DNA from 2 places in the Pseudomonas sp. 2FE genome. Region 2 is predicted to be linked to the other one. Evidence: riboswitches for the same ligand, from Rfam matches in the RefSeq annotation. Region 2 holds a riboswitch; the other holds the start of a gene.

Region 1 (15,515 bases), on a different contig from region 2:
CATCACGCCGATCAGCGCCGGTGGAAACAGCACCGGGTCGAGCAGCACCGCGCGCCGAAACAGCTGCGGCTGCTTGGCCAGGATCAGACTGCTGAGCACCCCGCCAAAACTGTGCCCGACGGCAAAGCAGGGCACCGCGCCGAAGATCCCGCGGCCACTCTCGAAGGCCTCCAGCGCCAGCTCGGCACTGCGGTTCCAGCCATGAAAACGCCCGCCGTGGTCGCTGTCGCCATGGCCCTGGATATCGCACAGCCAGAGGTCGAAGTCCGCCGCCAAACGCTTGAGCAGCGGCTCATAAGTGCGCCCGCAAAAACCATTGCCATGCAGAAAATGCAGCAGCGGTTTACCCGAGGGCGGGCAGTGCCAGCCACGCAGGGTGAAGCCGGCGGAAGTGGGATGGGACCAAGGCTCTAGCGTCATGGGATAACTTTGCGGCGAAGTGAGCGCGGCAGTTTAGCTGCCGGCTGGCGTGCTAATCCAGCTGACAGGCGGCCAGCCCGGCGCTGAGCGTCGCCTCATCCTGGGCCTGGCTGAAGATCAGCTCCAGGCGCGAATCCTTACGCCATTCGCTGGCTTGCCAATGGACCGGTTCACCGTTCAAGGCATTGCCGGAGAGCCAGCCGGCATTGGTCTGCAGCACCAGCTTGGCGCGCCGCCAGGGCAACGTGGCCAGCCACAGCTGCACGCGCATCAACTCGAAACGCTGACTCGGGTGCCAGCGCCAACCGATGCTCCAGCCCTCCACCTGCCCCTGGCTTTGACAGATCGGCTGCCGGCGGTCGAGCCAGACACTCGGCAGGCTAGGCGCACCAGTCGATGGCAACCCCAGTGCCTCCCCGGCGCTCTCGGCCTGAGCCTGCAGACCTGGCAACTGGGCCAGCGCCAGCGCGCCCTGACTGGTCCAGCACCACGGCCGCGACGGCAGCTCGGCCAGCAGCCGCGCCCGCACCGCATCATCGAGGTTTTCCGCCTTGTTCAGCACCAGCAAACCCGCCTCGGCCAACGCCGCTTGCTGAGTCTCTGGCAGCGCTTGGCCGGCGGCCAGGGCGACGGCATCCAGCACCAGCACACTCGGCTGCACCGCCAGCACGCCCGCCCAGGGTGGCTCATGCAGCTGGCGCAAAATTTCCGCCGGGTGGCCAAGACCGGACGGCTCGATCAGCAGGCGATGCGGCTTGGCCTTGCGCAGCAAGCGGGCCAGACCGATCTGAAACGGCGCGCCATTCACGCAGCACAGGCAACCGCCGGCGACTTCACCGAGGGCGATGCCATCGTCGCTGCTCGCCAGCAGCGCGGCGTCCAGGCCAATCTGGCCGAACTCATTGATCAGCACCGCCCAACGCTCGTGCACCGGCCGCTGCGCCAGCAACTGGCGAATCAGGCTGGTCTTGCCCGCGCCCAGGGGGCCGGCGATCAGGTGGGTGGGGATATTCTTCAACATGGGCTTATGGTGAGGCTTGTCCGGGTCAGGGGCAAAGGTGTCGTGCTAGAGTCCCGCGCATTTCGTTCTGGAGGCGTTGTCATGCGTCTGTGGCTGCTCGCACTGCTATCCGCCCTGCCCTTGTTCGCCCAGGCCGAAGCCTGTGTGGTGCATAGCCAGGCCGCGCGACTGGACATCAAGGTCTGCCAGCAAAACCGCAGCATCCCGGCGCAACTGTTTCGCCAGGGCTTTTGCCAGCCGCAACTGCAAGGGCAGAAGGTGGCCGTCGAGTTTGTCGAGCAGTGCCCGAGCGGCTCCTTTGGGGTCTGCCGCTCGGCCCGGGTGGCCGGCACGCCCTACCAGCAGGACATCCATTACTACGGCGTGGCCAGCGACGCGGCCTATCTCAAGCCGGCCTGCGAGGGCCAAAGCCAAGGCCTGTGGATGGGCCGTTAGTCGCCTGTCCGCTGCTTGGCGGGCGAGTATCAGGCGGCCTCCGCATGCCGGGGGCCGAAGGGGTCCGGCAACTGTTGCCAGGCCTCCACGCCCTGGGCCATTTCGAAGTCCGTCAGCTGACAGGCATCCAAGTCTTCATTGAGCTTGGCGAAGTCGATGTTCTGCCCGATAAACACCAGTTCCTGGCGGCAATCGCCGACCTCTTCACGCCAATTCCGCATGATCGTCTGCAGCCCTTCGGCATCTTGCGGCCATTGGCTCTTGGGCACGAAGCGCCACCAGCGCCCGGCGAAACCATGGCGCAGCAAACCGCCGGCCTGGGACCAGCTACCGGCTTCTTGGTGCTTGCTGACCGGTCAGCCCCCGTTGGAACGCAGCAATCGGCCATTGGTCCACTCACGATTTATGAAGCTGAAAAAGCGCTCGGGATGGAACGGCCGCCGCGCCCGGTAGGCGCTCGAAGCAATGCCGTACGCCTCGGTTTCCGCCACATGCTCGCCGCGCAACTCCTTGAGCCAACCCGGCGCCTGCGCAGTGAAGCCCTGTTCAAGCGTCCGGCGCTGGTCAGCCCTTTGGCTGGCTGGAAGTCATACCCGGCCTGCATCGCTGCACGCCAGGATTCACGGGAGTTCCACGTGGAACTGAGCCTCGCCGTGAGCTATTCGTCGGCGGTGTTCATCGAGAACATCAAGGACTCGCGCCTGCTCGAGCAAATCGCCCAGGAAAGCGGGACGCAGATCGGCGGCACCCTGTATTCCGACGCCCTCGCGGCTTCCGGCCCGGCCAGCAGCTTTATCGGTCGGTTCGAGCACAATCTGAAAACCCTGCATCAGGCGCTGGCGCAGCCATAAGCAGCGCGCAGCAGATCATCAACAGGGACTAAGGCTGGCGCGGTTGTAACGTGCCGCACTCCGCCGCCAGCCAACGCCCGTGGGATTCCAGGCTGCCGCTTTGCGGCTGGCCGCCCGCCGTGAAGGTGCTGTTGAGCGTGGTGACGAACTCGCGATCACTGACAAAACGCGTCTGCCCTTCGCCCTTGCCCTGCGGGCAGCTAAAGCGGAACTTCCAGAGCTGCGCGCTGCGTTCGGTGATCTGCTGGGTACAACCGGCCTGCGCACCCTGCAGGGGAATAGTGTCGGTCTTGGCCTGCTCTGCAGTCAGGCAAACGCGCACCCCTTGCCCAGCGATGGCAACCCCCTGCTGCGCCATCGCCTGTTCGGCCATTTGCCGCGGCTGTGCCGGTAAATTACCGAGCAATAGCTCCAGGTTCGGCAACGCCTGACCATTGAGCTGCATAGTGTTCGGGCTGATTTCCCAGAGCCCGGGCTGCAGCGTTTGTGCCTGGGCCAGTTGCGCTAGCAGGCAGATCGCCGCACTAAGGGTAAAAAGGCGGATGTCCATGCTCGGGATTCCTTGCAGAGGCTGCTTATGCGCTCGGCGTGGCCCGCCCGAATAGCGTGCCGGCGACGCCAACCCGCGCTAGCCTACCCAGTAGTAGACGCCGTCAGTGGCTGACAGTTGCAGCGGCGCACGGCACCTTTGCGCAAGGAAAGTACTCGAGCATGGACTACAGCATTCCCCCGCTACTCGGCTATCTGCTGGTGCTGGTGCATCTGCTCGGGATTGCCGCGGCCATCCATGCGGTGCTCAGCGTACGCACTGCGCAAGGTGCGATTGCCTGGGCCATCGCCTTGCTGTTTATGCCCTACCTGACGCTGCTGCCGTATCTGGTGTTCGGCCGCAGTACCTTCGACGCCTACATCAAAGCCCGGCGCCAGGCCGACCGCGAAATGCACCGCGCGATGGCTAACCTGAACTGGCGACCCTGGGTAGAAGAAGCCCTGGCGGCACGTGAATCCGAGGTTTACGGCAATCTGCGGGCCATGCCGCGTCTGAGCCGGATGCCGTGCCTGGCGAACAACCAAGTACGCCTGCTGATCAATGGCGAGGCCACCTTCGCGGCGATCTTCGCCGCCATCGGCGCGGCCCGGCAGGCGATCCTCATCCAGTTCTTCACCGTCCATGACGATGCTCTGGGCCGCCGCCTGCAAGCCTTGCTGTTGGAGCGCGCCGCGGCCGGGGTCGCCGTCTATTTGCTCTACGACAGCATCGGTAGCCATGCCTTGCCGCGCAGCTATGTCGAACGCCTGCGCAGCGGCGGTGTGCAAATCCAAGCCTTCGCCACCCGCAGCGGGATGTTCAACCGCTTCCAGGTCAACTTCCGCAACCATCGCAAAATCGTGGTGGTGGACGGCGAGTACGGTTTCATCGGCGGGCACAATGTCGCTGACCTATACCTCGGCCTGAAACCGCCGCTGGCGCCCTGGCGCGATACCCATATCGAACTGCGCGGGCCGGTGCTGGCCTGTCTGCAGGAGTCGTTCGCCGAGGACTGGTTCTGGGCCACCCGGCAGCTGCCGCCGCTGATTCTGCCGGAGGCCTATCCCAGCGGCGGGATGCTCTGTCAGGTGCTGACCAGCGGCCCGGCGGATGCGCAGGAAACCTGCTCGCTGTTCTTCGTCGAAGCGATCCATGCGGCGCGCGAACGGCTGTGGATCACCAGCCCGTATTTCATCCCCGACGAGGCGGTGTTCGCCGCCTTGCGCCTGGCGGTGCTGCGCAATGTCGATGTGCGTATCTTGCTCCCGGCGCGGCCCGATCACCGCATGGTGTTCGCCGCCTCCAGCCTGTACGCCTTCGAGGCGCTGCATGCCGGCGTGCGCGTGTTCCGCTACCAACCGGGCTTCCTGCACCAGAAAGTCGTGCTGATCGACCAGGACGCCGCCGCCATCGGCAGCGCCAACCTGGACAACCGCTCGCTCCGACTGAATTTCGAGATCATGCTGCTCACCGTCGATCGCGGCTTTGCTAAGGAAGTCGAGCGGATGCTCGAAGACGACTTCGCGCAATCGCACGAACTGGCCGCCGGCGACGACCAACATATCCATCGCCTGCGGCAGCTCGGCATGCGGGTGGCGCGGCTGATTTCGCCGATTCTCTGAGGCTACCCCGGCGCGCTCTGCTTTCAGGCTTCGCGGTAAAGATCGGCCCGACTCCAGGGCAGTTCGTGGGAACCATCGCTTAACGGCTTGACCGCCAGAATCTGATGCAGATTCATCCAGCCGCGGGCAAACCCATAGGCGCAGCCGGCCAGGTACAAGCGCCAGATCCGTAACACCTGCTCCGGCACCAACTGCGCCGCCTCCGCCAACTTGTTCTCCAAACGCGCGCTCCAAAACTCCAGGGTTCGCGCGTAATGCCGGCGCAGGCTTTCCACATCCACCACTTCCAGGCCCGCCTCGCTAAGGAGCGCAGTCATGTTGGCCAGATGCGGCAGTTCACCGTGGGGGAACACGTAACGGCCGATAAACGCGCCGGCACCGCGCCCGACCGGCCGACCATCGGTGTTCTTGGAGGTGATGCCGTGGTTCAGCACCAGCCCGCCGGCCCGCACCGCGCCGTACAGGCGTTGACAGTAGAGCGGCAGGTTGGCATGGCCGACATGCTCGAACATGCCGACGCTGACGACCTTGTCGAAGCGACCATCCTGCGGCAGATCGCGGTAGTCCAGCAGTTCCAGTTGCACCTGAGCCTCCAGCCCTTCGGCCCTGACCCGCGCGCGCGCCAGCTCCAGCTGCTCCTGGCTGAGGGTGATGCCGAACACCTGCACGCCAAATTCGCGGGCGGCGAAGCGTGCCAAGCCGCCCCAACCACAGCCGACATCGAGCAGACGCTCACCCGGCTGCAGGCGCAGCTTGCGGCAGAGGTGGCGCAGCTTGGCCTGCTGGGCCTGTTCGAGATCTTCCGTGCCGGTCTCGAAGTAGGCACAGGAATAGACCATCTCGCGATCCAGCCAGAGCGCGTAGAACTCGTTGGAGAGGTCGTAATGATAGGAAATGGCGGCGGCATCGGTGGCCTTGTCATGCTCGGTGCGCGCCGGCAGGATCGCCTCCCCCTCGCCGAGCAGCGCTTGGCTGAGGACATCGCCGATGCGAATGACTTCGCTCATCGGCCCCTCGAGGCCCAGCCGCCCCTCCACGAAGGCGCCACCCAGCGCATCCAGGCTGGGATGGGTGAATTGCGCGACCAGGCTCGGATCTTTGAGCACCATGGTGACGCTCGGTGCCGGGCCGAGGTCGAGTTCATGACCGTTCCACAAGCGCAGCCGCAATGGCAGTTGAAGGTCGCGCAGGGTCGGTGGAAGTTGCGCCAGCATAGGGAGCTCCACGTTCACACTCATGAGTGCAAGCGTAGTTCAAATGCCTCCCAGGCCAAGCCAGAGGTTCAACGACCTCGTTATAGGCCCAACAACCTTCGCCTATGACACCCGCTGCAGCAGCCCCTCGCTCAGCCATTGCTTGAGCCAGGTCGCCGCCTGCACAGGCGCGGCGTCGCCCTGCGCGCTCAGCTCGACGCATAACTCGGCGAAATTCCAGCCTTGCTGGCTCATGCCGTGCAGCGCCGCGGCTTCCGCAGGACCCAGGCTGCGGTACTGGCTGACCAGGCCCTGGCGCCAGATCAGACAGACCTGCGGCTGTTCCAGCGGCGTGCTGGCCGGCGGCTCGTCCGCGGCCTTGAGCGCGCGCCACAACGCCAGGCTGTTGTAGTGGCAGACCTGCCACTGCACGCTGGGCAGCAGGCGTACCCGCAACTCGGGCCAGTCCGCGGCCGGCAGCGTGGCCATGCTCTGCAGGGTCAGGGGTTCGCCGTCCGCGGCGTCGAAGGCCAGGGTGAAGGCCCATTCCAGACGCGCGAGTTCGGCCAGCGGCGCGCCCTGTTCGGCGACCAGGTAGCCGTCGATAAAGTCCGCCAGCCGCGCGCCCAGCCAGCGCAGGCTGAAATGACGGGAGGGATGAGCTTGCAGGTAGGCACTCGCCAGGCGCTCGAACTGGTCGTCGCCGAGCCAATGACGCAGGGTTGGGAAGTCTTCGCGTAGGGCGTCCAGCAGGCGCGCCCGGTAGGCGTTGTGATAGATCGCCAGGCCTTCCTCGGCGCTCAGGGCTGGGCTGCCGAGCAGGCTGTCGCGCAACGCCGCGTTGGGCTGCGGCTGCGCGCCGAGCAGGTAGGTCTCGAGTTCGAGCTGCCAGTCGTTCAGGCGCATGCGGCCTCCGTGCCGAGTGCCACGGCAGCGAGTGCGCGGGCCTGGTCCAGTTCGGCGAGCAGCTCGGCGAGGGGTGGGAAGTGATCGTCGCGCTCCAGCAGGGTGGCGACCGGGCCGAGGTGCTCAAGGGTACGCTGATAGAGCCGCCAGACCGGATCGCTGACCGGCTGATCGTGGGTGTCGATCAGGTAGCTGCCGTAGTCGCTATGCCCGGCCAGGTGCAGCTGGCGAATCCGCGCGGCTGGCAGCGCGCTGATAAAGTCCCAGGGCTCGAAGCCGTGATTGCGCGCGCTGACATAGACGTTGTTGACGTCCAGCAACAGCTCGCAGCCGCTCAGCTCGCTGAGGGCGGCGAGGAACTGCCATTCGCTGAAATCAGAGTTCGCGGTGCGCACGTAACTGGAGACATTTTCCAGCACCAGCGGCCGCTCTAGTACCTCCTGCACCTGGCGCACGCGGGCGGCCACATGCTGCAGGCTTTCTTCGGTGTAAGGCAACGGCAGCAGGTCGTGCAACTGATGGGCGTTGCCGCGGCTCCAGCACAGGTGGTCGGAGATCCACGCCGGCTGCACCCGGTTGGCGAGATGCTTGAGCTGCTGCAGGTAAGCTTGGTCGAGCGGATGCGGGCCACCGATGGACAGCGAGACGCCGTGCATCACCAAGGGGTAGTGCTCGCCGATGGCGTCCAGGTAATACAACGCCTTGCCGCCGTCGACCAGATAGTTTTCCGAGATGACTTCGAACCAGTCCACCGCCGGGCGCTGTTCGAGTATCTCGCCGTAGTAGGCGCTGCGCAGCCCCAGGCCGTAGCCGAGGCAGGGAGTAGCTGAAGACATGCCGGGCTCCTTCGCCAGAGTGGCCGGGGTGACCGTAAATCGGCCACCCCAGGCGCACTTATTTGCCGACTTTGCCGCCGGCATTGTTGCACTCGGCCAGGGTCATGTTCTTGAAGCCTTGTCCCTTGCAGGAGCCCTGCCCTTTGCAGGCGTTTTTCGCGGTCTTGCAGTCGTTTTGCCCTTTGCAGGCGTTGACGCCATAACAGGGCACCATCTGGGCCTCCTCGGCAAAAACCTGGGGCGAGATGCTGGCGAACAGTCCGGCGGCGGCCAGGGCTAAGGCGGCGCCAGCAGCGGCAGTTTTCATGGTCATGTTGTTATCCTCATCTGATGGGGGGCGTCGGCCGTGGACGGCTTACTCAGGCCCGACACATTGATAGAGTGAAGACAGTTTCTGGCGTTACAGCCAGGCGAAAAGAATTTCCCGAGCCCTTCAGCGATTCCCCCGAGGGCAGATCCAAGCGCGAGCCTGGCCACGAGCTTCTGTGGATCAGGCCTGGTCCGCCGGCCGATAAAGGTGTTCGTGGCCTGCGCGGTAAAGCGTGGAGTCGGCGAAGTCCTCGGCCGCCAGCACCCGGCCGACCAGGATCAACGCCGTGCGCTGGAAGCCTTTGGCCTGCACCTTGGGCTGGATGTCGGCCAGGGTGCCGCTGACCCAGTCCTGATCCGGCCAGCTGGCGCGGTGAATGACCGCCACCGGGCAGTCGGCGCCATAGTGCGGCAGCAGCTCGGCGACGATCTTGTGCAAATGGCTGATGCCCAGGTGAATCGCCATGGTCGCGCCGTGGCGCGCCAGGTCCGGCAACTGTTCGCCGGCCGGCATCGAGGTTTTGCTCGCGTAGCGGGTGAGGATCAGGGTTTGCGAGATACCCGGCAGGGTCAGCTCGCTTTCCAGCAGCGCCGCACAGGCGGCGGTGGCGGTGACGCCCGGAACTATCGCGAACGGAATCTGCAGTTGGCGCAGCAGGCGAATCTGCTCGCCGATCGCGCCATACAGCGACGGGTCGCCGGAATGCACGCGGGCGATATCCTGGCCCTGCTCATGGGCCGCCTTGATCAGCGCGATGATTTCCTCCAGGTGCAGTTCGGCGGTATTCACCAGCAGCTCGGCACTATGGCCTTCGAGCACTGCCGCGGGCACCAGCGAACCGGCATAGAGAATCACCGGGCAGGAATGGATCAAGCGTTGCCCCTTGACCGTGATCAGCTCCGGATCGCCTGGGCCGGCGCCGATGAAATAGACCGTCATGGGCCTCTCCTGAGTCGTGAAGTTGGAAACACTTATGGGCGACGAATGCAGGCCAGGGCAAAGCTGGCGCTGGCATTGCTGTGTTTGCCGATCAACAGCTCGGCCCGACTACCGCTCAACGCCTCGGCCTGTGCCAGGGCACAGGCCTCGGCCACCCCGGCGCTGCCGGTGGCGCGCAAGGCGATGGCGGAATGTTGCGTCAGCCGGCTAGCGAACGCCGCCAATTGTGCGGCAGAGAAAAACTCCAATGGCAGCTCCAGCGTTTGCGCCAGGGCCAGCAAGCCGGGCTCGGCGCGTTTCTGCTCGATACTGGCCAGCCCGCTCAAGTCCGCCAGCTGCAAGCCATAGGCATCCAGCGTCTGCTCCAGCAGCTCGCGCAGCACGGCTTGCGAACAGCCACGCCGGCAGCCGAGGCCGGCGATATAGAGCGGAGCGGCCGTCATGGCAGCGGCGCAGTGGCATGGATAGAAGCGTGGACAAAAGCGAAAAACCCGCTGACGGCACAGCCGTCAACGGGTTCATGTGCAGCCGGCCGAGGACCGGAGCAGTGGCTCACGCCGCGTTCGGGCCGGCGAAACGGCGATACAGCCAGGCCGAGAGCAAGCCCAACGCCACCCAGAACAAGGCATTGGTAATCAGCGAGGCCCAGATGAACTGGTGTTCCAGCGCCTCTGGCGCCAGGCTCGAATGCACCTCGGGCTGCGGCGCACCGATCACGTGCGGCACCAGCAGCAGCGCCAGGCCAAGGCTGCGCAACGCCCAGTACTTACCGAAGACGATCAGCGCCAGACCTACCGCCGTGGCCATGGCGGTACCGATCCACCAGTACTGACGCAACGCCAGATCGGCGGCGGCAGTCCCCGGCAACTCCGGCGGCAAGCCCAACGCAGGCGCCAGGCTGAAGGTCGCGAAACCGCCCAAGCCCCAGAGCAGGCCTTCCCAGGTCCGGCCCGGCGTACGCAGGCTGTACAGACCGGCCAGCATCAGCGCGAAGCCCACCGCCACCACCAGATTACCGCCAGTGGTGGACAGCACGCGCTGCCAGCCATCTTCCGGCGCCCAGGCCTCGGCGCTGTGCTCATGCGCGGCAACGCCGGCCTCATGCCCATGCTCGCCGACCTGTTCGGTGGCCGGCGCGCTGTTCTCGAAGGTTTCCGCTGTAAGAATCAGCGGTGCGACCCAGAAACTCTGCAACAGAGTCAATAAAAGTGCCGCCAACAGCCCGCTGAAGCCGGCCGTCTGGGCGATGCGCTTAATCATGGCAAGCCTCTCAGTGGCACGGAAATGCGGAGCTGTGGCGGGTATCGTGCGCCGCGTTGTGTACGGCATCGATCTGCGAGAAGCCGGCGAAATAGACCAGCAGTGCGCCCAACAGGCCGGCACCGATGGCCAGAACCAGGCGTTGCGAGAGCGAGGCACTGGCCTCGGCAGAATGTGTCAGGGTGCTAGTGGACATGACCGTTCCCTCTGAACTGGAAATGAAAACGTAGCAGAAGGGAACGCACGAGGAGCCGAATGCGAACGCACTCGAGCTTCCGGCTTGCGCCCGCCCACCGCGGGTTTGCCAAACTGTAATGATTTCAGGCCGGTCTCCGGGCTTGCGCTGACTGCTGGATGCGAACATCCACAGTGTCATGGGACTCACCTTCCCATGCCCTGCGGCACAGTGGTTTTTCGGTCCCATCATTCGCTTACCGTTGCGGGGGCAGCGTCGGACTAGCTCCTGGGAGCGCACCGACTTCCCGTTTCACCTTGCGCACGACCGCACAAGACACCTGAAACAGCCTTTCTAGAACATCACGAACACGGGTCGAGCGTCAACTTCGGCGGTGGCGCCGCAGTAGTTTTCACACCGCCTGAATTGACCCGACTCCGCGCACTGCGTAGCCTTGCCGCTTCGAGGTTCTCTGGGCTCAGCAAGCCAGCACCAGAGCTAAGAGGGAACGCGGTTGAACGCCGTGGCTGCCCCCGCAACTGTAAGCGACTTGATCTCTTCCAATGCCACTGCCGTATGCGGGAAGGCGAAGAGAGGGCCCCCTGATTAGGAGAGCGGGCCAAGTCGTGAGCCAGGAGACCTGCCTTCGAACTTCTTAGAACCTGTTCAAGATCTAGTCGAGCGCCGCTCAGGCAGATAGTGCACAGGTTCGTACGACAACCGGGCGGGGTGATCCGGTGGCGAACTGCTTAATGCGAGCCTGGTGCTCCGCTACGCTCGTCGCGCATGCCCGCCGATCCGCTTTCGCTTCGATCTGAACAGGGCTGCGCGACGCATGAAAACCTTGGCCAAACTACCCGTCACCATAGTTACCGGCTTTCTCGGCGCCGGTAAAACCACCCTGCTGCGGCACATGCTCAACAACGCCGAAGGGCGGCGCATCGCGGTGATAGTCAACGAGTTCGGCGAACTCGGCATCGACGGCGAAATCCTCAAGCAATGCTCGATCGGCTGCAGCGAAGAAGAAGCCGTCGGCCGGGTGTTCGAGCTGGCCAACGGCTGCCTGTGCTGCACCGTGCAGGAAGAATTCTTCCCGGTCATGCGCGAGCTGGTGGCGCGGCGTGGCGACCTCGACCAGATCCTCATCGAGACCTCCGGCCTGGCCTTGCCCAAGCCGCTGGTCCAGGCCTTCAACTGGCCGGAAATCCGCAACGCCTGCACCGTCGACGCGGTCATCACCGTGGTCGACGGCCCCGCTGTGGCCGCCGGCACCTTCGCCGCCTTCCCGGATCGGGTCGACGCCCAGCGCCGCGCAGACCCGAACCTCGACCACGAATCGCCGCTGCACGAGCTGTTCGCCGACCAACTGGCCAGCGCCGACCTGGTCATCCTCAACAAGGCCGACCTGCTCAGCCCCGCAGCGCTAGCCGCCGTCCGTGCCGAAGTGGCGGAAGAACTGCCGCCGGCGGTGAAGGTCATCGAAGCGCGCAGTGGCGAGCTGCCGTTGTCGATCCTGCTTGGCCTGAACTCGGAAACCGAGCTGCATATCGACGGCCGCAAGACCCACCACGACCTCGAAGACCACAACCTTGATGGCCACGCCGAGCACGACCACGAGGAATTCGACTCCTTCGCCATCCAGCTGCCGGAAGTCGATGAGCACTTGTTGCTGGCCAGCCTCAATAGCCTGGTCGAGCGCCACGGGGTGCTGCGCATCAAGGGCTTCGCGGCGATTCCCGGCAAGCCCATGCGCCTGCTGATCCAGGGGGTCGGCAAGCGTTTCGACAAACACTTCGACCGCGCCTGGCGCGCCGATGAAAGCCGCGCCAGCCATCTGGTGATCATCGGCCAGGAGTTGGATCAGGCGCTTATCAGCAACGAGCTGAAGACCTCACTGGCCTGACGCGCGCAGGGTGCGCCATGCGCACCGCAGAACTTGATCGCCGCCTGGTGCGCGCGGCGCACCCTACGCTCCCAACCCACGAACACGCGACCGCGCCACCACAGGACCCACGCTGACCCATGCACCTCTTGCGCACCCAGCCCGGTGGTTTCGTCCCCGCCGATGGCATCGCCCATCTGGCGCAGACCCCCGCCGATGTCGTGATCCTCTGCACCGGCGACTCGCACCTGTCGCTGCTGGCCGAGGCGGCGCGGGAGCTGCCGGCGGACTACCCGAGCCTGCGTCTGGCCAGCCCGACGCAGCTGCAAAATCACGCATCGGTCGACCTCTATGTGGACGAGGTGCTGCAACACGCCAAGCTGATCCTGATTTCCCTGCACGGCGGCATCAGCTACTGGCGCTATGGCGTCGAGCGCCTGGTCGAACTCGCCGCCCGTGGCACCAAACTGATTCTGGTGCCGGGCGACGACAGCCCCGATCCGGAATTGACCGCGCTGGGCAACGTCGCCGCCGCCGAGGCCGAACGGCTCTGGCAGTACCTGCGCCAAGGCGGGGTGGACAACGCCAGGCAGCTCTATCACTACCTCGCCAGCACCTGGCTGGATGCGGCTTACCCCTGGGTCGAACCGCAGCCGCTGCCGCGCGTGGGCCTCTATCACCCGCGGCAGGCCAACGCCGAGCTGAGCCATTGGCAAGCCGACTGGCGTGCTGGGCAAGCGGTGGTCGGGCTGCTGTTCTACCGCACCCACGTGCAGTCGGCGAACACCGCCTTCATCGACGAGTTCTGCCAACGCCTGCTGGCCCAGGGTCTCAACCCCCTGCCGATTGCCGTGGCCAGCCTGAAAGAGGCGGCCTGCCTGACGGTGGTGGAAGATGTGCTCGAGCAGGCGGACGCCGCGCTGATTATCAACACCACCGGCTTCGCCCAGTCCAACCCCGAGGCGCCCAACCTGCGCCCGTTTCGCCGCAATGTGCCGGTGCTGCAGGCCATCTGCGCCCTCGACAACCTGCCGCTCTGGCGCGACAACCCCCAGGGCCTGGGCCCCCGTGACTTGGCCATGCACATCGCCCTGCCCGAGCTGGACGGCCGCATCATCACCCGGCCCATCAGCTTCAAGGGCCTGGCCTGGCGCAGCGAGCGCAGCCAGAGCGATGTGGTCTGCTACCAGGCCGAAACCGGGCGGATGGATTTCGTCGCCGAACTGGCGCGGCGTTGGGTCGAACTGGCGCGTTTGCCGAGTGCCGACAAACGCATCGCCCTGGTGCTGGCCAACTACCCGACCCGCGACGGCCGTATCGGCAACGGCGTCGGCCTGGATACCCCGGCCGCCGCACTGAATATCCTCCGCGCCCTGCAAGCCGAGGGTTATCCGCTGCAGGACTTGCCCGCCAGCGGCACCGCGCTGATCCACCTGTTGCTAGGCGGGGTGACCAACGAGCTGGACCACCTCGACCTGCGCCCCTGCGCGCAAAGCCTCGCGCTGGACGACTACCGCCAACACTTCGAACGCCTGCCCGCCGCCAACCAACTGGCCGTGCGCGAACGCTGGGGCGAACCCGAGCAGGATCCCATGCACCGACAAGGTAACCGAGGCGGGCGGATGATGATCGCCGGCCTGCGTTTCGGCCTGTGCTTCGTCGGCATCCAGCCGGCGCGCGGCTACCAACTCGATGCCAGCGCCGTGTACCACGACCCCGACCTGGTGCCGCCCCACGGTTACCTGGCGTTCTACTTCTGGCTGCGGGCAGTCTTCGGCGCCAATGCCGTGGTGCATGTCGGCAAGCACGGCAACCTGGAATGGCTACCGGGCAAGAGCGTCGGCCTGTCGGAAAACTGCTGGCCGGATGCGCTGCTCGGGCCCATGCCCAACGTCTACCCCTTTATCGTCAACGATCCCGGCGAGGGTGCCCAGGCCAAGCGCCGCACCCAGGCGGTGATCATCGACCACCTGATGCCACCGCTGACCCGGGCCGAAAGCTACGGCCCGCTGCGCGATATCGAGCGGCTGGCCGACGAGTATTACGACGCCTCCCTGCTCGACCCCCGCCGCGCCATTGAACTGCGCGGCGAGATTCTCGCCCTGGTGCGCGCCACCCAGCTCGACCGCGAACTGCAGTTGCAGATCAACGAAGACCCGGACAGTTGGCTGCCGCAGCTCGATGCCTACCTGTGCGACCTCAAGGAATCGCAGATCCGCGATGGCCTGCACGTGTTCGGCGAGTCGCCGGCCGGGCGCCTGCGCATCGACACCTTGCTGGCCCTGCTGCGGATTCCCCGTGGCGATGGCCGTGGCGCCAACGCCAGCCTGTTGCGGGCCCTGGCCAAGGATTTCCAGCTGGGCTTCAACCCGCTCAACTGCGAAATGGCCACCCCCTGGAACGGGCCGCGCCCAGCCGAGTTGCAGGCGCTGAGTACCGATGCCTGGCGCACCCAGGGCGACACCCGCGAGCGCCTGGAGCTGTTTGCCTTGCAGTTGATCGAGGCGACCTTGCTCGGTGCGCCGATGGCCGTCGGCACTGAAACCGCGCCGGTGCTCGAAGCACTGCGCAATCGGGTCGCACCGACCCTGGACGCCTGTGGCCCGGCGGAAATCTCAGGGCTGCTGGCGGCCCTGCGCGGCCGCTTCGTCCCCGCCGGCCCCAGTGGCGCACCGAGCCGTGGGCGCCTCGATGTGCTGCCGACCGGGCGCAACTTCTACTCGGTGGACGTGCGCAACCTGCCGACGCCGACTGCCTGGCGCATCGGCTTCCAGTCCGCCAGCCTGCTACTCGAACGCCACCTGCAAGACAACGGCGACCACCTGCGCCAGCTCGGCCTGTCGGTCTGGGGTACCGCGACCATGCGCACCGGCGGCGACGATATGGCCCAGGCCATGGCCCTGCTCGGCGTGCGTCCGATGTGGCAGGCCGGCAGCCAGCGGGTCGAGGATTTCGAAATCCTGCCGCTGTCGCTGCTCGACCGCCCGCGGGTGGATGTCACGTTGCGGGTCTCGGGTTTCTTCCGCGATGCCTTCGGCAACCTGATCCGCCTGTTCGACGCCGCCGTGCAAGCGGTGGCCGAACTGGACGAGCCAGAAGACCTCAACCCCCTGGCCGCCCGCGTGCGCCTCGAGCG
Region 2 (15,515 bases):
ACCCTGCTGGGCGCAGGCCAGGTAGGCGCCGACCAGCGCGGCGATTTCAAAACCACCGAGGTGCTGCAACAGCGCTAGCGGCTCGCCCAGATGGGCCTGATGCAGCGCCAGCGCGCGCTCGATCACCGCGGTTTTATGCGCAACGCCAGCCGCATCCAAGCCGGTGCCGGGGCCGACCATCAGGCGCGCCGGGCAGCCCAACAAGGCGCAGGCCAGGGCGCTGGCCGAGCTGGTGTTGCCAATCCCCATCTCGCCACCGATATACAGCTCGGCGCCGACAGCCTGGGCCCGCCGCACGCTATCACGGCCGGCCTCCAGGGCGATCAAGGCTTGTGCCCGAGTCATCGCCGGGCCCCGGGCAAAATTCTGCGTACCGGCGCCAAGCTGCAAATGTCGCACATTCGGCAAGGGCTCCAGCGGCACCGCGGTGCCCAGGTCGATGACCTCCAGGGCGGCGCCCAACTGCCGCGCCAGCACGCTGATGGCCGCGCCGCCGGTCACGAAGTTGCGCAGCATCTGCCCGGTGACCGCTTGCGGATAGGCCGAAACACCCTCGGCCACCACGCCGTGATCGGCGGCGAAAATCGCGATCCACAGGCTATCAACCCTGGGCCGCTCGCGCCCCTGCATGCCGGCCAGGTCAATCGCCACCTGCTCCAGTTGGCCGAGGGAACCGGCCGGCTTGGTCAATTGCTGCTGGCGCGCCAGAGCCTTGGTGCTGGCGATAGCATCCAGCGGCTGACAGGGTGCAGCCCACCAGGACAGACTCATAACGGCACTCCTTTGAGAATCATGGGTAAACCGGCCACGCTGAAAATCACCCGTTGGCAGCGCTCGGCCAGGGCCTGATGCAGCCAGCCCGCTTCATCGACATAACGGCGGGTCAGTTCGCCCAGCGGCACCACACCGAGGCCGGTCTCATTGCTGACCAGGATGATCCGCCCCGGCAGTTGCTCGATACCGTTCAGCAGCGCCTCACGCTCGGCCGCCAGCCGCGCCGGCTCATCCAGCATCAGCAGATTGGTCAGCCAGAGCGTCAGGCAGTCGACCAGCAGACACCGGTCCTCGGCGGCGTTTTCCGCCAACACGCGGGCCAGTGCCAGCGGCTCCTCGATCAGCCCCCAGTGCAACGGGCGACGTTCGCGGTGGTGCCGGATACGCGCACTCATCTCGCCGTCATGGGCTTGCGAGGTGGCGATATAGGTCACAGGCCCGCCGCTCTCTGCCGCCAGGCGCTCGGCCAAACGACTCTTGCCGGAGCGCGCGCCGCCCAAAATAAGTTCAATCATGTAGAGACCTTAGCTACAGCTCACAGAGTTCGCGCAACCGCGCACAGTCCAGATGTTTCTCGACCAGATCGGCCAGCCGCTCGAGATCGCGCTCGCGCAGGGCGTGGTAATCGACCGGCTGCACGTCGCGCAAGCCGGCCCAGCGCAGCAAGGCACTGCAGGCTGCCGGCGTTTCGAACAGGCCGTGCAGGTAGGTGCCGAGAATCTGCCCGTCCACACTCTGCGCGCCATCGTTGCGGCCATCGGTCAGGCGCACCGCGGCAAGATCCAGCGCCGGCCCGCTAGTGACGCCGGCATGGATTTCGTAACCGCTCATCGGCGCATCCTCCAGGCACAAATGGCCCTGGACATTGCGCAGCTGTTTTTCCGCGGCCAGCACGGTGTCGAACTCCAGCAGGCCGAAACCCGGGCTGGAGCCCGCCGCGCCTTCCAGCCCGAGCGGGTCGTGCAGATTGCGGCCGAGCATCTGCAAGCCGCCGCAAATCCCCAGCAGTTTGCCGCCATAGCGCAGATGCCGTTGCAGCGTCTCTTCCCAGCCGTTGGCACGCAGAAACACCAGATCGGCTCGCACGCTTTTCGAACCGGGCAGGATGATCAGATCCGCCGCCGGAATCGGCTGCCCCGGCGCAACGAACTGCAAATCGACCTGCGGATGCAGGCGCAGCGGGTCGAAGTCGGTGTGGTTGCTGATCCGCGGCAGCACCGGCACCACCACCTTCAGCACCCGCTCGGCCTTGGGCGTCTGGCGGCGGTCGATGGCGTCTTCGGCTTCCAGATGCAGATCGCCGAGGTACGGCAGCACGCCGAGCACCGGCTTGCCGGTCCGCTGTTCGAGCCAGTCGAGGCCCGGTTGCAGCAGGCTCAAGGCACCGCGAAAACGATTGATGACGAAACCCTGGACCCGTGCCTGCTCGCTTGCGGACAGCAGCTCCAGGGTGCCGACCAGGTGCGCGAATACGCCACCCCGGTCGATATCGGCAATCAGGATCACCGGGCAATCCACCGCTTCGGCGAAGCCCATATTGGCGATGTCGCCAGCCCGCAGGTTGATCTCCGCCGGCGAGCCGGCGCCCTCCACCATTACCACCTGGTAAGCGTCACTCAGGCGTCGATGAGATTGCAGCACCGCCTGCAGCGCGACCTTTTTGTAGTCGTGATAGGCCGCCGCCTCCATGCTGCTGATGGCGCGGCCATGGATGATCACCTGCGCGCCCGTGTCGCTGTTGGGCTTCAGCAGCACCGGGTTCATATCGGTGTGCGGCGCCAGACCACAAGCCTGTGCCTGCACCGCCTGGGCGCGACCTATTTCGCCGCCGTCGGCCGTCACCGCGCTGTTGAGCGCCATATTCTGCGGCTTGAACGGCACCACCACGACGCCCTGGCGTTGCAACCAGCGACACAGCGCGGCGACCAGGGTGCTTTTACCGGCATCCGAGGTCGTGCCCTGGACCATTAAGGTACTCATGCAAACTCCTGCCGATAGGCCTGCAACGCTTGCTCGAGGCGGGCCCAGCCCGCTTCATCCGCCGGCAGGCCAAAACGCAGGCTGCTGCTTTGCACTTTTTCTACAAACTGCTGCACGAACAGCCTGACGAGGATGCCGCGCCGGCCGAGGAAGTCCTGCAACGCCTGCGCCTCGGCGCTCGGCAGCCATTGGAACAACGCACAACCACCGACAGGTGCAAAGCCATGGCGCCCGAGCAACCCGGCCAGACGCTCGCTGGCCTGGGCCGAGCGCTGACGCTGCAGCAGATGCCCGTCGCCATCGCGCAGGCAGGCTGCACCGAGCACCCGGGTCGGGCCATTGATAGTCCAGGGCCCGAGCTGTTCGGCGAGCGCCTGCAACAGTTCGTTTGGCGCCAGGACGAAACCAAGCCGGGCACCGGCCAGGCCGAAGAACTTGCCGAACGAGCGCAGCACGATCAGTCCATCTCGGCCGCTGCTGGCCGCCAGACTATGTTCCGGCGTGTTGTCCATAAAGGCCTCGTCGACCACCAACCAGCCACCCCGGCGGGCCAATCGCGCATGCCAGTCGAGCAGTTGCGTCCGTTCGATCAGCCGCCCGGTTGGATTGTTCGGATTGACCAGCACCAGCACGTCGAGTCCATCGACCCCCTCCAGATCCAGGAGCAGGTCCACCTCATCCTCGCCGAGCTCAAGGACGCTATGCCCGCCCTTGCGCCAGGCCTCGGCATGCTCGGCGTAACAGGGCGACAGCACGCCGACTTTGCCAGCGCGACGCAGGCGCGGCAGCATCTGGATCGCGGCTTGCGAGCCGGCCACCGGCAACAGCTGGGCGGCTCCATAATAGGCGCGGGCGGCGGCTTCCAGGCCGTCTTCGGTTTCCGGCAAACGGGCCCAGGCACGCAGCGGAATCGCCGGCACCGGCCAGGGCCAGGGCGCGATGCCGGTGGAGAGATCGAGCCAGTCGGCCTCGGCAATCCCGTACTGGCGCGCCGCCAGTTGCAAACGCCCGCCGTGTTCAAGCATAGAGCCGGCCTCCTACCAGCAAGATCAGCAGCCAGAGCAGCACCCCTCGGCGCACCAGGCTGACCGCCCGCTCGATAGTCTCCGCGCCGGCTGCCGGCCCTTCGCCCAGGCGCGGGCGCTGGTGCAACTCACCGTGGTAAACCGCCGGCCCGCCGAGTGCCACACCGAGCGCACCAGCACCGGCAGCCATCACCGGGCCGGCGTTGGGGCTGTCCCAGGTCGGCGCCTGAGTGCGCCAGCAGTGCAGTGCCAGCCGGGTTTTGCCGAGCAGGGCGTAAGTCAGCGCCACCAGCCGCGCGGGGAGGTAATTGAGTACGTCATCGATCCGCGCGGCGGCCCAGCCGAAGCGCTCGAAGCGCGCGTTGCGATAGCCCCACATGGCGTCCAGGGTATTGCTCAGGCGGTACAGCACCACGCCCGGCGCGCCGAGCAGCACGAACCAGAACAACGCGGCGTAGACCGCATCGCTGCCGTTCTCCAGCACCGATTCGGTGGCGGCGCGGGCGACGGCCTGGTGATCCAGCTCGGCGGTCTGCCGGCTGACCAGGTAACCGACGCGTTCGCGCGCCTGCGGCAGATCATCCTCGCGCAGCGCCCGGGCCACCGGCTCGGCATGCTCGGCCAGGCTCTTCAGGCCGATGGCCGCATACAGCGCCAGGACCTCGACCAGCCAGCCGACAGTGGGCAGCAGGCTCAACAGATAGGCCATCAGCGTCAGCGGCAATACCGCCAGCACCCAGGCCGTGACCCCATGGCTGCGCCAGCCGCGACCGATCTCCTGGTGATGCGGATCACCTTCTGCCGAAGGGGGCGCGAAGGGTCGGTTAAAGCGCCTCTCAAGTGCGTCAGCCAGGCGCCCAAAGGCCACCAGCGGGTGCCAGCGTTTCGGCTCACCCAACACGGCATCCAGCGCCACGCCGGCCACAGTCATCAGGGCGATGCTCATGCCCGCTCACCCCGCTGCCGCTCTTCCCACTGATTGTCGAACACCAGTTCGGCCAGCGGCCGGGGTGTGGCCCAGCCTTCCTGCTGCAACATCGGTACCGGGTAAAACTCCGGCACCGGGCCCAGGCAGAGCACCGCCACCGGTTTCGCCCCGGCCGGTAAATGGAGCAGCGCGGCCAGGGCCTCGGGGTCGAACAAGGACACCCAGCCCAGGCCCAGACCTTCCGCGCGAGCGGCGAGCCAGAGGTTCTGAATCGCGCAGGCGAGCGACGCCAGGTCCATTTCCGGCAAGGTGCGGCGACCGAACACATGCGCCTCGCGGCCGTCCATCAGGGCCATCACCAGCAACTCGGCGCAGTCGCGTATACCCTCGACCTTGAGCCGCATGAATTCATCCGAGCGCTGCTGCAAGGCCTCGGCCGTGCGCACCCGCTCCTCTTCCACCAGGCCATGAATAGCCTCACGCAAGCCTGGCCGGGTGATGCGGATAAACCGCCAAGGCTGCATCAAGCCGACGCTCGGCGCCTGATGCGCCGCCTCCAGCAGACGCGCCAGCAGTTCAGGCGCGACCTGGCCGCCACTGAAATGGCGCATGTCGCGGCGTTCGGCAATCGCGCGGTACACCGCCGCGCGCTCGGCTTCGCTGAACGCGTGCTGGCTCATGCAGTTGACTCGCTCATGGTAGGAACAGGGCCGCAGCCGCCTGGGGATTGGACGGCAGATAAAGGTGGATATAGGAAGCGGTCAGCCGGCCGATCCGGTAAACCGCCTCGGCCGTGCGCTTATAAGTCGGGCAGACGCCACGGGCCAGCGGCTCCAGGGCGCAGTCCAGCTCCGAATAGTGGTAGGTGTGGCCACGCAGGCGCCCTTCCGGCAATTCGATTTCCTGCAACGCCAGCGCCTTCAGGCGTTTGTGCATCAGCGCCTGGCCGGGCAGCAGACCGAGCAGCTCGCCACGCTCACCGTCTTTATCGGTCAGCGCCTTGAGCAGGTAGAGCATGCCGCCACACTCGGCGTGGATCGGTTTGCCGGCGGCGTGATGGGCATGAATCGCCGCGCTCATCGGCTGATTGGCCGCCAGCTGTTGCAGGTGCAGCTCGGGGTAGCCGCCGGGCAGATAGAGGCTGTCTACCTCGGGTATCTCGGCATCCTGCAGCGGCGAAAACTGAATCAGCTCGGCACCCAACTGGCGCAGCAGATCGAGGTTAGCCTGGTAGATAAAGGCGAACGAGGTGTCCCGCGCGACGCCGATGCGCACGCCGGCCAATAACGGCTCGATGGGCTGGCTCTCAAACAGCTCGGGCGCGGCAAAACTCACCGGCGCCGGCAAGCCGACGTCGGCACTCGCGGCCAGGGCATCGGCGGCGGCATCCAGACGGGCGTCCAGATCGGCCAGTTCTTCGGCCTGCACCAGCCCCAGGTGCCGGCTCGGTAGTTCGATCGCGGCGCTACGCGGCAAGGCGCCGTACCAATGAATGTGCTTGGGCAGGCAGTCACGCAATATCTCGCCATGGCGGATGCTGCCGGTGCGGTTGGCCAGCACCCCGGAGAACGGCAGATCGGCCTGGAAGGTGGCCATGCCGTGGGCCATGGCACCAAAGGTCTGGGCCATGCCGGAGCCGTCGATCAGCGCCATCACCGGCACGCCGAAATGCCGCGCCAGATCGGCGGCGGACGGTGTGCCATCGAACAGGCCCATGACCCCTTCGATCAGAATCAAGTCGGCCTCACCAGCGGCTTCCCAGAGCAGGCGACGGCTTTCCACCGCGCCGACCATCCACAGGTCGAGCTGATAGACCGGCGCGGCGCTGGCGCGGGCGAGGATCATCGGGTCGAGAAAGTCCGGCCCGCACTTGAACACCCGCACCCGCTTGCCCTGGCGCGTATGCAGCCGCGCCAGGGCGGCGGTGACGGTGGTCTTGCCCTGGCCGGAAGCCGGCGCGGCGATCAACAGGGCCGGGCATTGGCGTGCGGAGCTCATGCGCTCAAACCTCGTCCGTAGGGTGCATTCGACCGCAGGGCAATGCACCGCATGGCCTCCGGATGGTGGATTGCCGCGTTGCGGCGAATCCACCCTACTAAAGCCAGGCGCCTCAAAACTCCACCCCTTTCTGCGCCTTCACGCCGGACTTGAACGCATGCTTGAGCATGCCCATTTCGGTCACGGTGTCTGCCGCCTCGATCAAGCCGGGCGGCGCACCACGGCCGGTGGCGACCACGTGCTGCAACAGCGGGCGACCACCGATATCGGCCAGCACGGTGTCCAACGGCAAATAGCCATGCTTGAGCGCGATATTCAGCTCATCCAGCACCACCAGGCCGATCTCGGGGTCATTCAACAACTGCTTGGCCACCGCCCAGGCGGCGACGGCCTTGTCGATATCGCGCTGGCGATCCTGGGTGTCCCAGGTGTAACCCTCACCCATCACGTGGTAGCTGACTTCCTCGGGGAAGCGGCGGAAGAATCGCTCTTCGCCAGTGCTCGCCGCGCCTTTGATGAACTGCACCACGCCGACCTTCATGCCATGTCCCAACGCGCGGGCGACCATACCGAAGGCCGAGCTGCTTTTGCCTTTGCCATTGCCGGTGTGCACCAGCAACAGACCGTATTGGTCTTGCGCCTGGGCGATCTTTTCGTCGACCAGGGCCTTCTTGCGCTCCATCCGGGCCTTGTGGCGGGCGTCTCTTTCTGCTGACTCGCTCATCGTTTCACCTCAGAACCTTGCTGCACGTTGGAGGCTGCCCAAACACCGCTGGAAGCGCGAAAAGGGTGTAGAGACAGACTAGTCAGGAAAGAATGCCGCCCGGGACACGGCGGACAAAGTCTCGCCACCGCCGAACCAATAGCTGGCACCAGAAAGGACTTACTCATCGAGACAGGATCTCCACCACTCTCGCCCACAGGACTCAGGCTGGGTAAAGCTTGCGGAGAACAGCGGACGCACAGGCCGCAGCGCAGCCTACACGCCAGACAACGCCCTCCGCGATGCCGTGGACTGCGACAGGCCGGTCTCCGGGCTTACGAGCGGAACACCTTCGAGATGAGGCGTTCGCAAAACCGCACCTTCCCGTGCAGGGCACAGTGGCTAAAAGCGGCTTCTTGACTCGTCTACCGTTGCGGGGGCAGCGCCGGAATAGTTTTGCCTGACTGCTCATTAAATGAACAACTGCAAGAACGCACCGGCTTCCCTGTTTCACCCCGCCGGCACTAAGCCTGGGGGCACCTGAAGCAAGGCAGGCAGGTTAGAGGGTTGGCGGTGGAGCGTCAACGCGGCACTAAGGGTGAATATGGCCAGCTTGCAGCTGAACTCGGCATAGGTGCCGCCAAGCAGCGCACTTTGCCCGGCCGGTGGTGGCGGCCAAAGGCCTTATCCAGTCTTCAAATGCTCTGGCTAGGTGCCGGTGAAGTGTTGAGCTGGCCCGCTGGGTCTTGCACTTTTCCAATGCTCGCCTTGCAACAGCTAACTCAGACATAGCCAAACGAAAAGGCCGGACCCCATGGGTTCCGGCCTTTCGATTTGGTGGACCGAAGGAGGATCGAACTCCCGACCTCCACGTTGCGAACGTGGCGCTCTCCCAGCTGAGCTATCGGCCCTAAGACGGGCTGAATATAGCTCACCGGCTGCAGACTGGCGCTGGCAGGCGGACGCGGTCAAGCCTGTTCGAGTGAATCGTTGGAAAAAGCTGTTGGGGCGAACTCATGCGCCCAGGCCCTGCACAGCTGTCAGTGTTTACGGCAGAGGGTCAGACCATCGCCGATGGGCAGCAGAGACAAATCCAGGCGTTGGTCGTTTTTCAGGCGCCGGTTGAGGGCTTGGATAGCGCGGGTGTCGGCGCTGTCGGGCGCCTGTTCCAGGACTCGCCCACTCCACAGGGTGTTATCGAACAGGATCAAAGCGCCCGGCCGGGCCAGCACCAGGGCATGCTCCAGGTAAACCGGGTAGTTGGCCTTGTCGGCGTCGATAAAGATCAGATCGAAGGTTCCGCTCTGCCCTTCTCGCTCCAGCAGACCAAGGGTCTCCAGCGCCGGCGCCAGACGCAGGTCGATGCGTTCGTGCACTCCCGCCTGCTGCCAGTAGCGACGGGCGATGGCGTTGTAGTCGCCGGGCAGGTCGCAGCAAATCAGTTGGCCATCTTCCGGCATGGCGCTGGCCATACAGAGGGCGCTGTAGCCGGTGAAGGTGCCGATTTCCAGCAGGCGTTTGGCACCGATTAGCTTGACCAGCAGCGCCATGAATTGACCCTGCTCCGGGGCGATCTGCCAGCGCGCCATGGGCAAGGCTTGAGTTTCCTCGCGCAGGCACTTGAGCAGCGGCGTTTCACGCAGGGAGACCTCGAGCAGGTAGTTATACAGCGCGTCGTCGAGGTTCAGGGTACGGCCGGTCATGCGGCACTCCTATGTAAATGGGCGTGGGTAGATAGGCGCGTGCAGATCAGGGCGTGCGGGCGAGACGGGCCGGATTGAGCACCCGCTTGGCCTCCAGGTAGCTCTTCTGCCAGTAGGCAGTCGCCAGGCTATCCAAGCGCACGGTGCCGCCACTGGAGGGCGCGTGAACGAAACGCCCTTCCCCGACGTAAATACCCGCGTGGCTGACCTGACCGCCGCCATTGGTGGCGAAGAACAGCAGATCGCCGGTCTGCAACGCGTCACGCCGCACGCTCGGCGCACGCATGCCGATCATCTCGCGGGTTGAGCGCGGCAAGGCGATGCCGGCTGCATCCCGGTAGACGTAGCCGATCAGGCCGCTGCAATCGAAGCCGCTGTCTGGGGTATTGCCGCCGTAACGGTAAGGCGTGCCGACCAGCCCCAAGGCGCGCAACAGCACATCATCGGCGGCGCCACTGTGCTCGGTGGTGAAAACGCTTTCCGGAGGGGCGGTGTTGCTCGCGCAGGCAGTCAGCAGCGCGGCGAGTACGAGTAGGGCGAGACGGGCCGTGGCGGGCATAAGCGAGGCGGCTCTGATTCTTAGTGCGCTCTACTCTGCCGCGAGGTACGAGCGCGCGCAAGCTTTGCGCTTGCGCGCGCTGAACTCAATGGAGATTAAGGGTGCAGCGGATTGTGGCTAACCGAAGCCAGCGCCAAGGCGCGCTTGGCCTCGATGAAGGTACGGCTCCAGTATTTATCATCCAGGCTGTCCACCCGCACACCGCCGCTGCGGCTGCTGGAAGAATGGATGAACTGATCATCGCCGAGGTAGATGCCGGCGTGGCTGACCCGGCCACGGCCGTTGGTGCTGAAGAACAACAGATCGCCAGGCTCCAGCTCGGTACGCTCCACCAGCGGTGCATCGAGGTTGATCATTTCGCGGGTGGAGCGCGGCAGGCTCATACCGGCTTCTTCTTTGAACAGGTAACCGATAAAGCCGCTGCAATCGAAACCGGAAGACACCGAACTACCGCCGAAACGGTAGCGGGTGCCTACCAGCGACAGGCCGTGAGCCAGGATGCTGTCGGCAAAGGTCGGCAATTCGTAGGGTTTGTCTTGGGCGAAGTCCGGCAGCGGCTCGACAGTTTGCTCATCGGCAATCGGCTGGGGAGCTTCGGCGACCTGCGACTTCGGCGAGTAGCCGGCGCAAGCAACCAGGAAGACTGAGAGTGCGAGGGGCACGAGGGGTGCGAAGCGCTTTAGCATGGGCACGGCCGTGTCGAATTTTATGAAGCCGCGACTATGCCTTCCACAACCCTCACTTGCAAATTTAATTAGCCGGAATGTGACCCAGTAACTCCGGCAACACATCTAAGGCCCTACCCCGTAAATGCACATCCACCAGCCGGCTGAGGTCGCTGTGCATCGGGTTGATTTCGGCGGTGAAGCCGCCTGCGTGGCGGGTGCGCACGACCGGCTCGACTATATAGGGGAAGCTCGCCGTGGTCCCCACCGCCAGCACCACGTCGAAGCCTTTGCGCAGCTCGGCATAGAGCGTGTCGATGGCCAGCTCCGGCAGCAGTTCCTCGAACAGCACCACCGGCGGGCGCAGGATGCCACCGCACTGCGGGCATTTTGGCGGCAGCGGACGCTGTAGATGCTCTGCCAATTCAGCGCTCTCGGCGCCACAGGATTGGCAGAACAGCGGCGCCAGTTCGCCATGAATCTCGATCAGCCGCTCCACCGGACTACCCGCCGCGCGGTGGTAGCCGTCGATATTCTGCGTCAGCACCCAGCAGCCAGATTTGCGCCGTTGCAGTTCGGCGATAGCGTAATGACCGGCATTCGGTTTGGCTCCCAGGCAGGCCTTGCCCAGTTCGGCGAGGTATTTCCAGCACAGGGCAGGATCGCGTTGCAGCATCGGCCCAGAGAGCGCCGTCTCGATCGGCAGCCCTTCTTCGGTCACGCCGTTATACAAGCCGCCGAGACCGCGATAGGTCGGCAAGCCGGAGTCCGCGGAAAGGCCCGCACCGCTGATGATCAGGATGCGTTCGGCGCGCCGAAGCGCCTGAGCGACTCGCTGAATTGCAGTATCCATCGGGGCCTCCCTCACCCTCTAAGGGCGAATACCGAGTCTCGCGATCAATGATTGACCGTATGCGCCAACATCACCGAAAGCTGACACAGGGGCCGGCCGCTTTGGGCGTGCCACTGATTGAACGCGGCTTGCACGGCGGCAAGCTCCTTCAGGCTGGTGGGAGTCTTTTCGATGATCTCCTGCGCCTTCAGGGCCGCGACCATATCGTCAGTCGGAATGAAGGTGTCTTTGCCAACCATGCGCAGCAAGCGTGGCGCCGACAGCCCGCCGAGCTGGCCGCCATGTTTGGCCAGGTACTTCCACAGGCCGACGATATCGGTCACCGGCCAATCGGCGATCAGCGCGCCGAAACTGCCCTGCTGCTTCGCCACATCGAGGACAAACTGCGCGTTACGCGGCACGCTTTTCAGCTTGCCAAGGTGACGGATCAGCCGCGCGTCCTGCATCAGCCGCTCCAGATGCTCGCCGCCCATCAGCACGACTTTCTCGGGAGCGAAGCCGAAGAAAACCTCCTCGAAGGCCGGCCACTTGGCATCCACCAAGCTGTGTTTGAGGCCGGCGCGAAAGACCCGCAGGGCGATCAACGACAGGTAACGGTCATCAGCGATCTGGCGCAACTCGGCCGCCGACTTGGGGGTCGGCAGCCTGGCTTCCAACGCCGCCTTGGAGCCAAAGCGGTTGAGGCAATACTCATTGAGCCATTTATAGTCGCGCATGGGCTGCCCTGGCAGGGTTAATGCCGAGAATCACAGATTCATCACATCGACAAAGCGCGGTGTGGCGTTTTCATCGATGCGCAAACTGGTGAAGTCGAACAGATTGCGGTCGGCCAGCTGTGAGGGCATCACATTCTGCAGGGCGCGGAACATGATCTCGGTGCGGCCGGGCGTCTTGCGCTCCCACTCCAGCAGCATCTCCTTGACCACCTTGCGCTGCAGGTTCTCCTGCGAGCCGCAGAGGTTGCAGGGGATGATCGGGAACGCTTTGAGCTCGGAGTAGGCCTCGATGTCCTTCTCGCTGCAGTAGGCCAGCGGCCGAATCACCACGTTGCGCCCGTCGTCGGCACGCAGTTTCGGCGGCATGGCCTTGAGCGTGCCGCCGTAGAACATGTTGAGGAAGAAGGTCTCGAGAATGTCGTCGCGGTGGTGGCCGAGCGCCATTTTGGTCGCACCGATTTCATCGGCAAAGGTATAGAGGGTGCCACGGCGCAGACGGGAGCAGAGCGAGCAGGTGGTTTTGCCTTCCGGAATTTTTTCCATCACCACCGAATAGGTGTCTTTTTCGACTATGTGATAGTCGACGCCGAGGGCCTTGAGGTACTCCGGCAACACGTGCTCGGGGAAGCCCGGCTGCTTCTGATCCATATTGACCGCGACGATCTCGAACTTGATCGGCGCGACCTTCTGCAGATGCAGCAGGACGTCGAGCATGGTGTAGCTGTCCTTGCCGCCGGACAGGCAGACCATGACCTTGTCGCCGTCTTCGATCATGTTGAAGTCGGTAACGGCCTCGCCAGCCAGGCGGCGCAAGCGTTTCTGCAGTTTGCTTTGATTAACCGAAAGAGTGCCCATGGTGCGCTGAAGTCCGGGGGTTTACGAAAAGGGGTGGCGAAAACCGGCTATTTTACGCAGAAAGCGCCAATAGCCCTACCCTACTTGTCTTCAGGGCTGCGTCTTCAGGGCTGGTTGAGATTCCAGTCATAGCGATAGCGGGGTTTGCCGGTAAAGGCTTGCAACTGCTGCGCCAAGGCTGGGTTAGCGTAATGGATGAGGTGCGCGCGCAACCCCTCCTCGCCACCGAAGTCCTGCGGATACCAGTCATAAATCCTCGACAGCACCCATTTGCCGTCCTCAAAAGCCACCCCCCGCGGGTGGTTGATATAGGCCCGCGCACCCGCCTCCAGCAGGCGCTCGCTGTTCTGCGCGCTATAGGTCTCGGCCGCCAGATTGGGACAGCCGAGGCTGGCGCAATTGAGTGCGTAGTGCAGACGCGGGTCGCGCCAGAGCGGACGAAGAATGCGATGTTCGATGTCGTTGAGACTGAGCTTATAGCCGGCGACCTCGGTGACGGCCTTATCCCAGGGGCCGAACTGATACCAGGCGCCGAGACTGGTAATCGAATCCACCGGATAATTCTTGAGCACCTGCTGCACGATCAGCGCGTTATACAGATTGAGCCAATAGGCCAACTGCTCGGCACGGGTAAATTGCCGCGGATCGAGGGCGCTCAGTTGCTCGACGTACACATCCAGCAGGCGGCGATGGCGGCGATCCACATGGGCGTAGTCGAAACGCGCAATGCCACTCGGATGCTGGCTGTTCAGGTAGCGCGTCAGCAATTCCTGCCAGGCGCTGTGGTCGATATGCGCGGCGCGGCTTTCGTTGCTGACATCCCACACCGCCCAGCGCTCGGCCGCCGGCGCAGCGCTCACAGAACCCGCGAGCAGGATCAGAAAAATAGCGGTCAGCTGGCGCAACAGGCGCATAAACATCCTCCGACTCATGCAGGTGGGACAAGGCGGCACTCCAGTGAGTTCCGCCCACAAACCCGCGCGGCCGCTGTGCTAGGCTCGGTCGATGAACTCCGAACTGAATCCCGCCCTCGACCTTGCCGAACAGTTGCTCGAACTGCTGCGCGAGGCACCCGATGGTTGCAGCGAATATCTGCTGATCCAACGGCTCAAAGCGCGTCACTCGACACATATCCCGCACCTGGCACTGACCGACAAGCTGGTGCTGTTTCGCACCCACTTTCTGCTGTTCAACGCGCTCTACCAACTGCGCGAACGACTCTGGAATGAGCGAACCGCGCACCTGCTGATCAGCCCGTTGTGCGTGCAGTTACAACCCTATCAAGCGGGTAGCTCGGCACTCAGCGAACAGGATCCGCTGCGTGACTACTATCTGGATCTGCAACACCTGCGGGAAACCAGCGAAGACGACGTGGAGAAGCTGCTGACCAGCTTCTGGAAGCGCATGCAGGGCGGGGACGAAAAACGCGCCGCCTTGGAGTTGTTCGAGCTGGAGGAATCGAACGAGCCACTCAACCTCGGCGTTATCAAGCGCCGCTACCGACAACTGGTAAGCCAGCATCACCCGGATCGCGGCGGCAGCACGACGCGCCTGCAGTCGATCAACCTGGCGATGGAAATACTAGAGCGCTATTACAGCTGATATTTAGAGACGAATTTGCTCTAAACCCATGCCCCACGCGCCTTCCAGGCCAAGCCTATACTGCGACATACGGTCGCATAGGTTCGGCCCTGCACCCGGTGGCGCTACTCACGCGCGCCGGGCGCTACGCTGGGGGGCGACCGCTATAACAAGAGGAGGTGTTTGGCATGATCCATCACGTTTGGGGGCTCTTCACGCATCCTGATCAAGAGTGGCAAGAAATTCGTGGCGAAGAGGAAAGTATCAGCCACATGTATCTCACCCACGTCCTGATTCTCGCGGCTATTCCGGCTATTTCGGCTTATATCGGTACCACCCAGGTTGGCTGGACAGTCGGCGGCGGCGCACCCGTTATGCTGACCGAAGGCAGTGCCCTGTGGATGACGCTCATGACCTACCTGGCCATGCTCGCCGGCGTTGCGGTGATGGGCGCTTTTATCAACTGGATGGCCCGGACTTACGACGCCAGCCCAAGTATGGCGCAATGTGTCGTGTTCGCCGCGTACACCGCCACGCCACTGTTTATCGGTGGTCTTGCGGCGCTCTACCCTAGCCTCTGGCTCGCCATGTTCGTCGGCACGGCGGCGGTCTGCTACACGGCCTACCTACTCTATGTCGGCATCCCGGCCTTTATGAACATCCCCAAGGACGAAGGCTTCATGTTCTCCAGCTCGGTGCTGGCGGTCGGCCTGGTGGTGCTGGTGGCGATGATCGCGATGTCGGTGATCTTCTGGGGCCTCGGCGTTGGACCTGTCTACACCAGTTAAGAATCTTTCATTCATTAAGCAGACCCGAAACCGCCGTTTGGCGGTTTCGTCATTTTAGGGCTGCTGGCCGCGACGCGCTTGGGCATAATTCCGCCTGCATTTGGAGGACCCGATGCCCGAACAGCTCAATGCTCGTGTCGAAGCTTGTTACCAGCAGGCCGAGGCTTTTTTCAAGCGCCGCTTTACCCGCCCCGTGGTCAGCCTCAAGTTACGGGGGCAAAAAGCCGGAGTGGCGCACCTGGACGAAAACCTGCTGCGCTTCAACCCGCAACTGTACCGCGAAAACAGCGAAGACTTCCTCAAGCAAACCGTGGCCCACGAAGTCGCGCATATGATCGCGCGCGAGATGTTCGGCTCACGCATCCAACCCCATGGCGAGGAGTGGCA

Evidence for each region. A riboswitch is a leader RNA that binds a small molecule or an ion and turns the genes downstream of it on or off. The one in region 2 is predicted to bind cobalamin.
Region 1: another riboswitch for cobalamin. It lies ahead of FFS12_RS07080 (CbtB domain-containing protein); the one in region 2 lies ahead of cobO (cob(I)yrinic acid a,c-diamide adenosyltransferase).

The regions. Positions count from the first base shown of each region.
Region 1 covers NZ_SCMO01000002.1:428,711-444,225, reverse strand. The annotation lists gene FFS12_RS07150 (alpha/beta fold hydrolase) at 1-420, opposite strand, end outside; gene FFS12_RS07145 (GTP-binding protein) at 473-1,441, opposite strand; gene FFS12_RS07140 (NADH:ubiquinone oxidoreductase) at 1,523-1,876, shown strand; partial or broken gene FFS12_RS07135 (GTP-binding protein) at 1,906-2,409, opposite strand; partial or broken gene FFS12_RS20125 (GTP cyclohydrolase I FolE2) at 2,401-2,544, shown strand; partial or broken gene FFS12_RS07130 (metal ABC transporter solute-binding protein, Zn/Mn family) at 2,545-2,727, shown strand; gene FFS12_RS07125 (DUF3617 domain-containing protein) at 2,756-3,277, opposite strand; gene cls (cardiolipin synthase) at 3,439-4,878, shown strand; gene cfaB (C17 cyclopropane fatty acid synthase CfaB) at 4,902-6,092, opposite strand; gene FFS12_RS07110 (DUF2063 domain-containing protein) at 6,195-6,977, opposite strand; gene FFS12_RS07105 (DUF692 domain-containing protein) at 6,968-7,813, opposite strand; gene FFS12_RS07100 (hypothetical protein) at 7,872-8,126, opposite strand; gene cobM (precorrin-4 C(11)-methyltransferase) at 8,304-9,062, opposite strand; gene FFS12_RS07090 (cobalamin biosynthesis protein) at 9,095-9,505, opposite strand; gene FFS12_RS07085 (CbtA family protein) at 9,615-10,322, opposite strand; gene FFS12_RS07080 (CbtB domain-containing protein) at 10,333-10,518, opposite strand; cobalamin riboswitch at 10,628-10,856, opposite strand; cobalamin riboswitch at 10,946-11,160, shown strand; gene cobW (cobalamin biosynthesis protein CobW) at 11,333-12,400, shown strand; gene cobN (cobaltochelatase subunit CobN) at 12,520-15,515, shown strand, end outside.
Region 2 covers NZ_SCMO01000001.1:259,633-275,147, reverse strand. The annotation lists gene cobT (nicotinate-nucleotide--dimethylbenzimidazole phosphoribosyltransferase) at 1-771, opposite strand, end outside; gene cobU (bifunctional adenosylcobinamide kinase/adenosylcobinamide-phosphate guanylyltransferase) at 768-1,289, opposite strand; gene FFS12_RS01345 (cobyric acid synthase) at 1,303-2,754, opposite strand; gene cobD (threonine-phosphate decarboxylase CobD) at 2,751-3,779, opposite strand; gene cbiB (adenosylcobinamide-phosphate synthase CbiB) at 3,772-4,725, opposite strand; gene bluB (5,6-dimethylbenzimidazole synthase) at 4,722-5,387, opposite strand; gene FFS12_RS01325 (cobyrinate a,c-diamide synthase) at 5,401-6,705, opposite strand; gene cobO (cob(I)yrinic acid a,c-diamide adenosyltransferase) at 6,818-7,429, opposite strand; cobalamin riboswitch at 7,711-7,967, opposite strand; tRNA gene FFS12_RS01315 (tRNA-Ala) at 8,244-8,319, opposite strand; gene FFS12_RS01310 (O-methyltransferase) at 8,449-9,111, opposite strand; gene FFS12_RS01305 (C40 family peptidase) at 9,158-9,670, opposite strand; gene FFS12_RS01300 (C40 family peptidase) at 9,766-10,356, opposite strand; gene FFS12_RS01295 (NAD-dependent deacylase) at 10,421-11,188, opposite strand; gene FFS12_RS01290 (DNA-3-methyladenine glycosylase I) at 11,233-11,904, opposite strand; gene ttcA (tRNA 2-thiocytidine(32) synthetase TtcA) at 11,935-12,759, opposite strand; gene FFS12_RS01280 (DUF547 domain-containing protein) at 12,864-13,673, opposite strand; gene FFS12_RS01275 (DNA-J related domain-containing protein) at 13,765-14,361, shown strand; gene FFS12_RS01270 (Yip1 family protein) at 14,529-15,128, shown strand; gene FFS12_RS01265 (SprT family zinc-dependent metalloprotease) at 15,241-15,515, shown strand, end outside.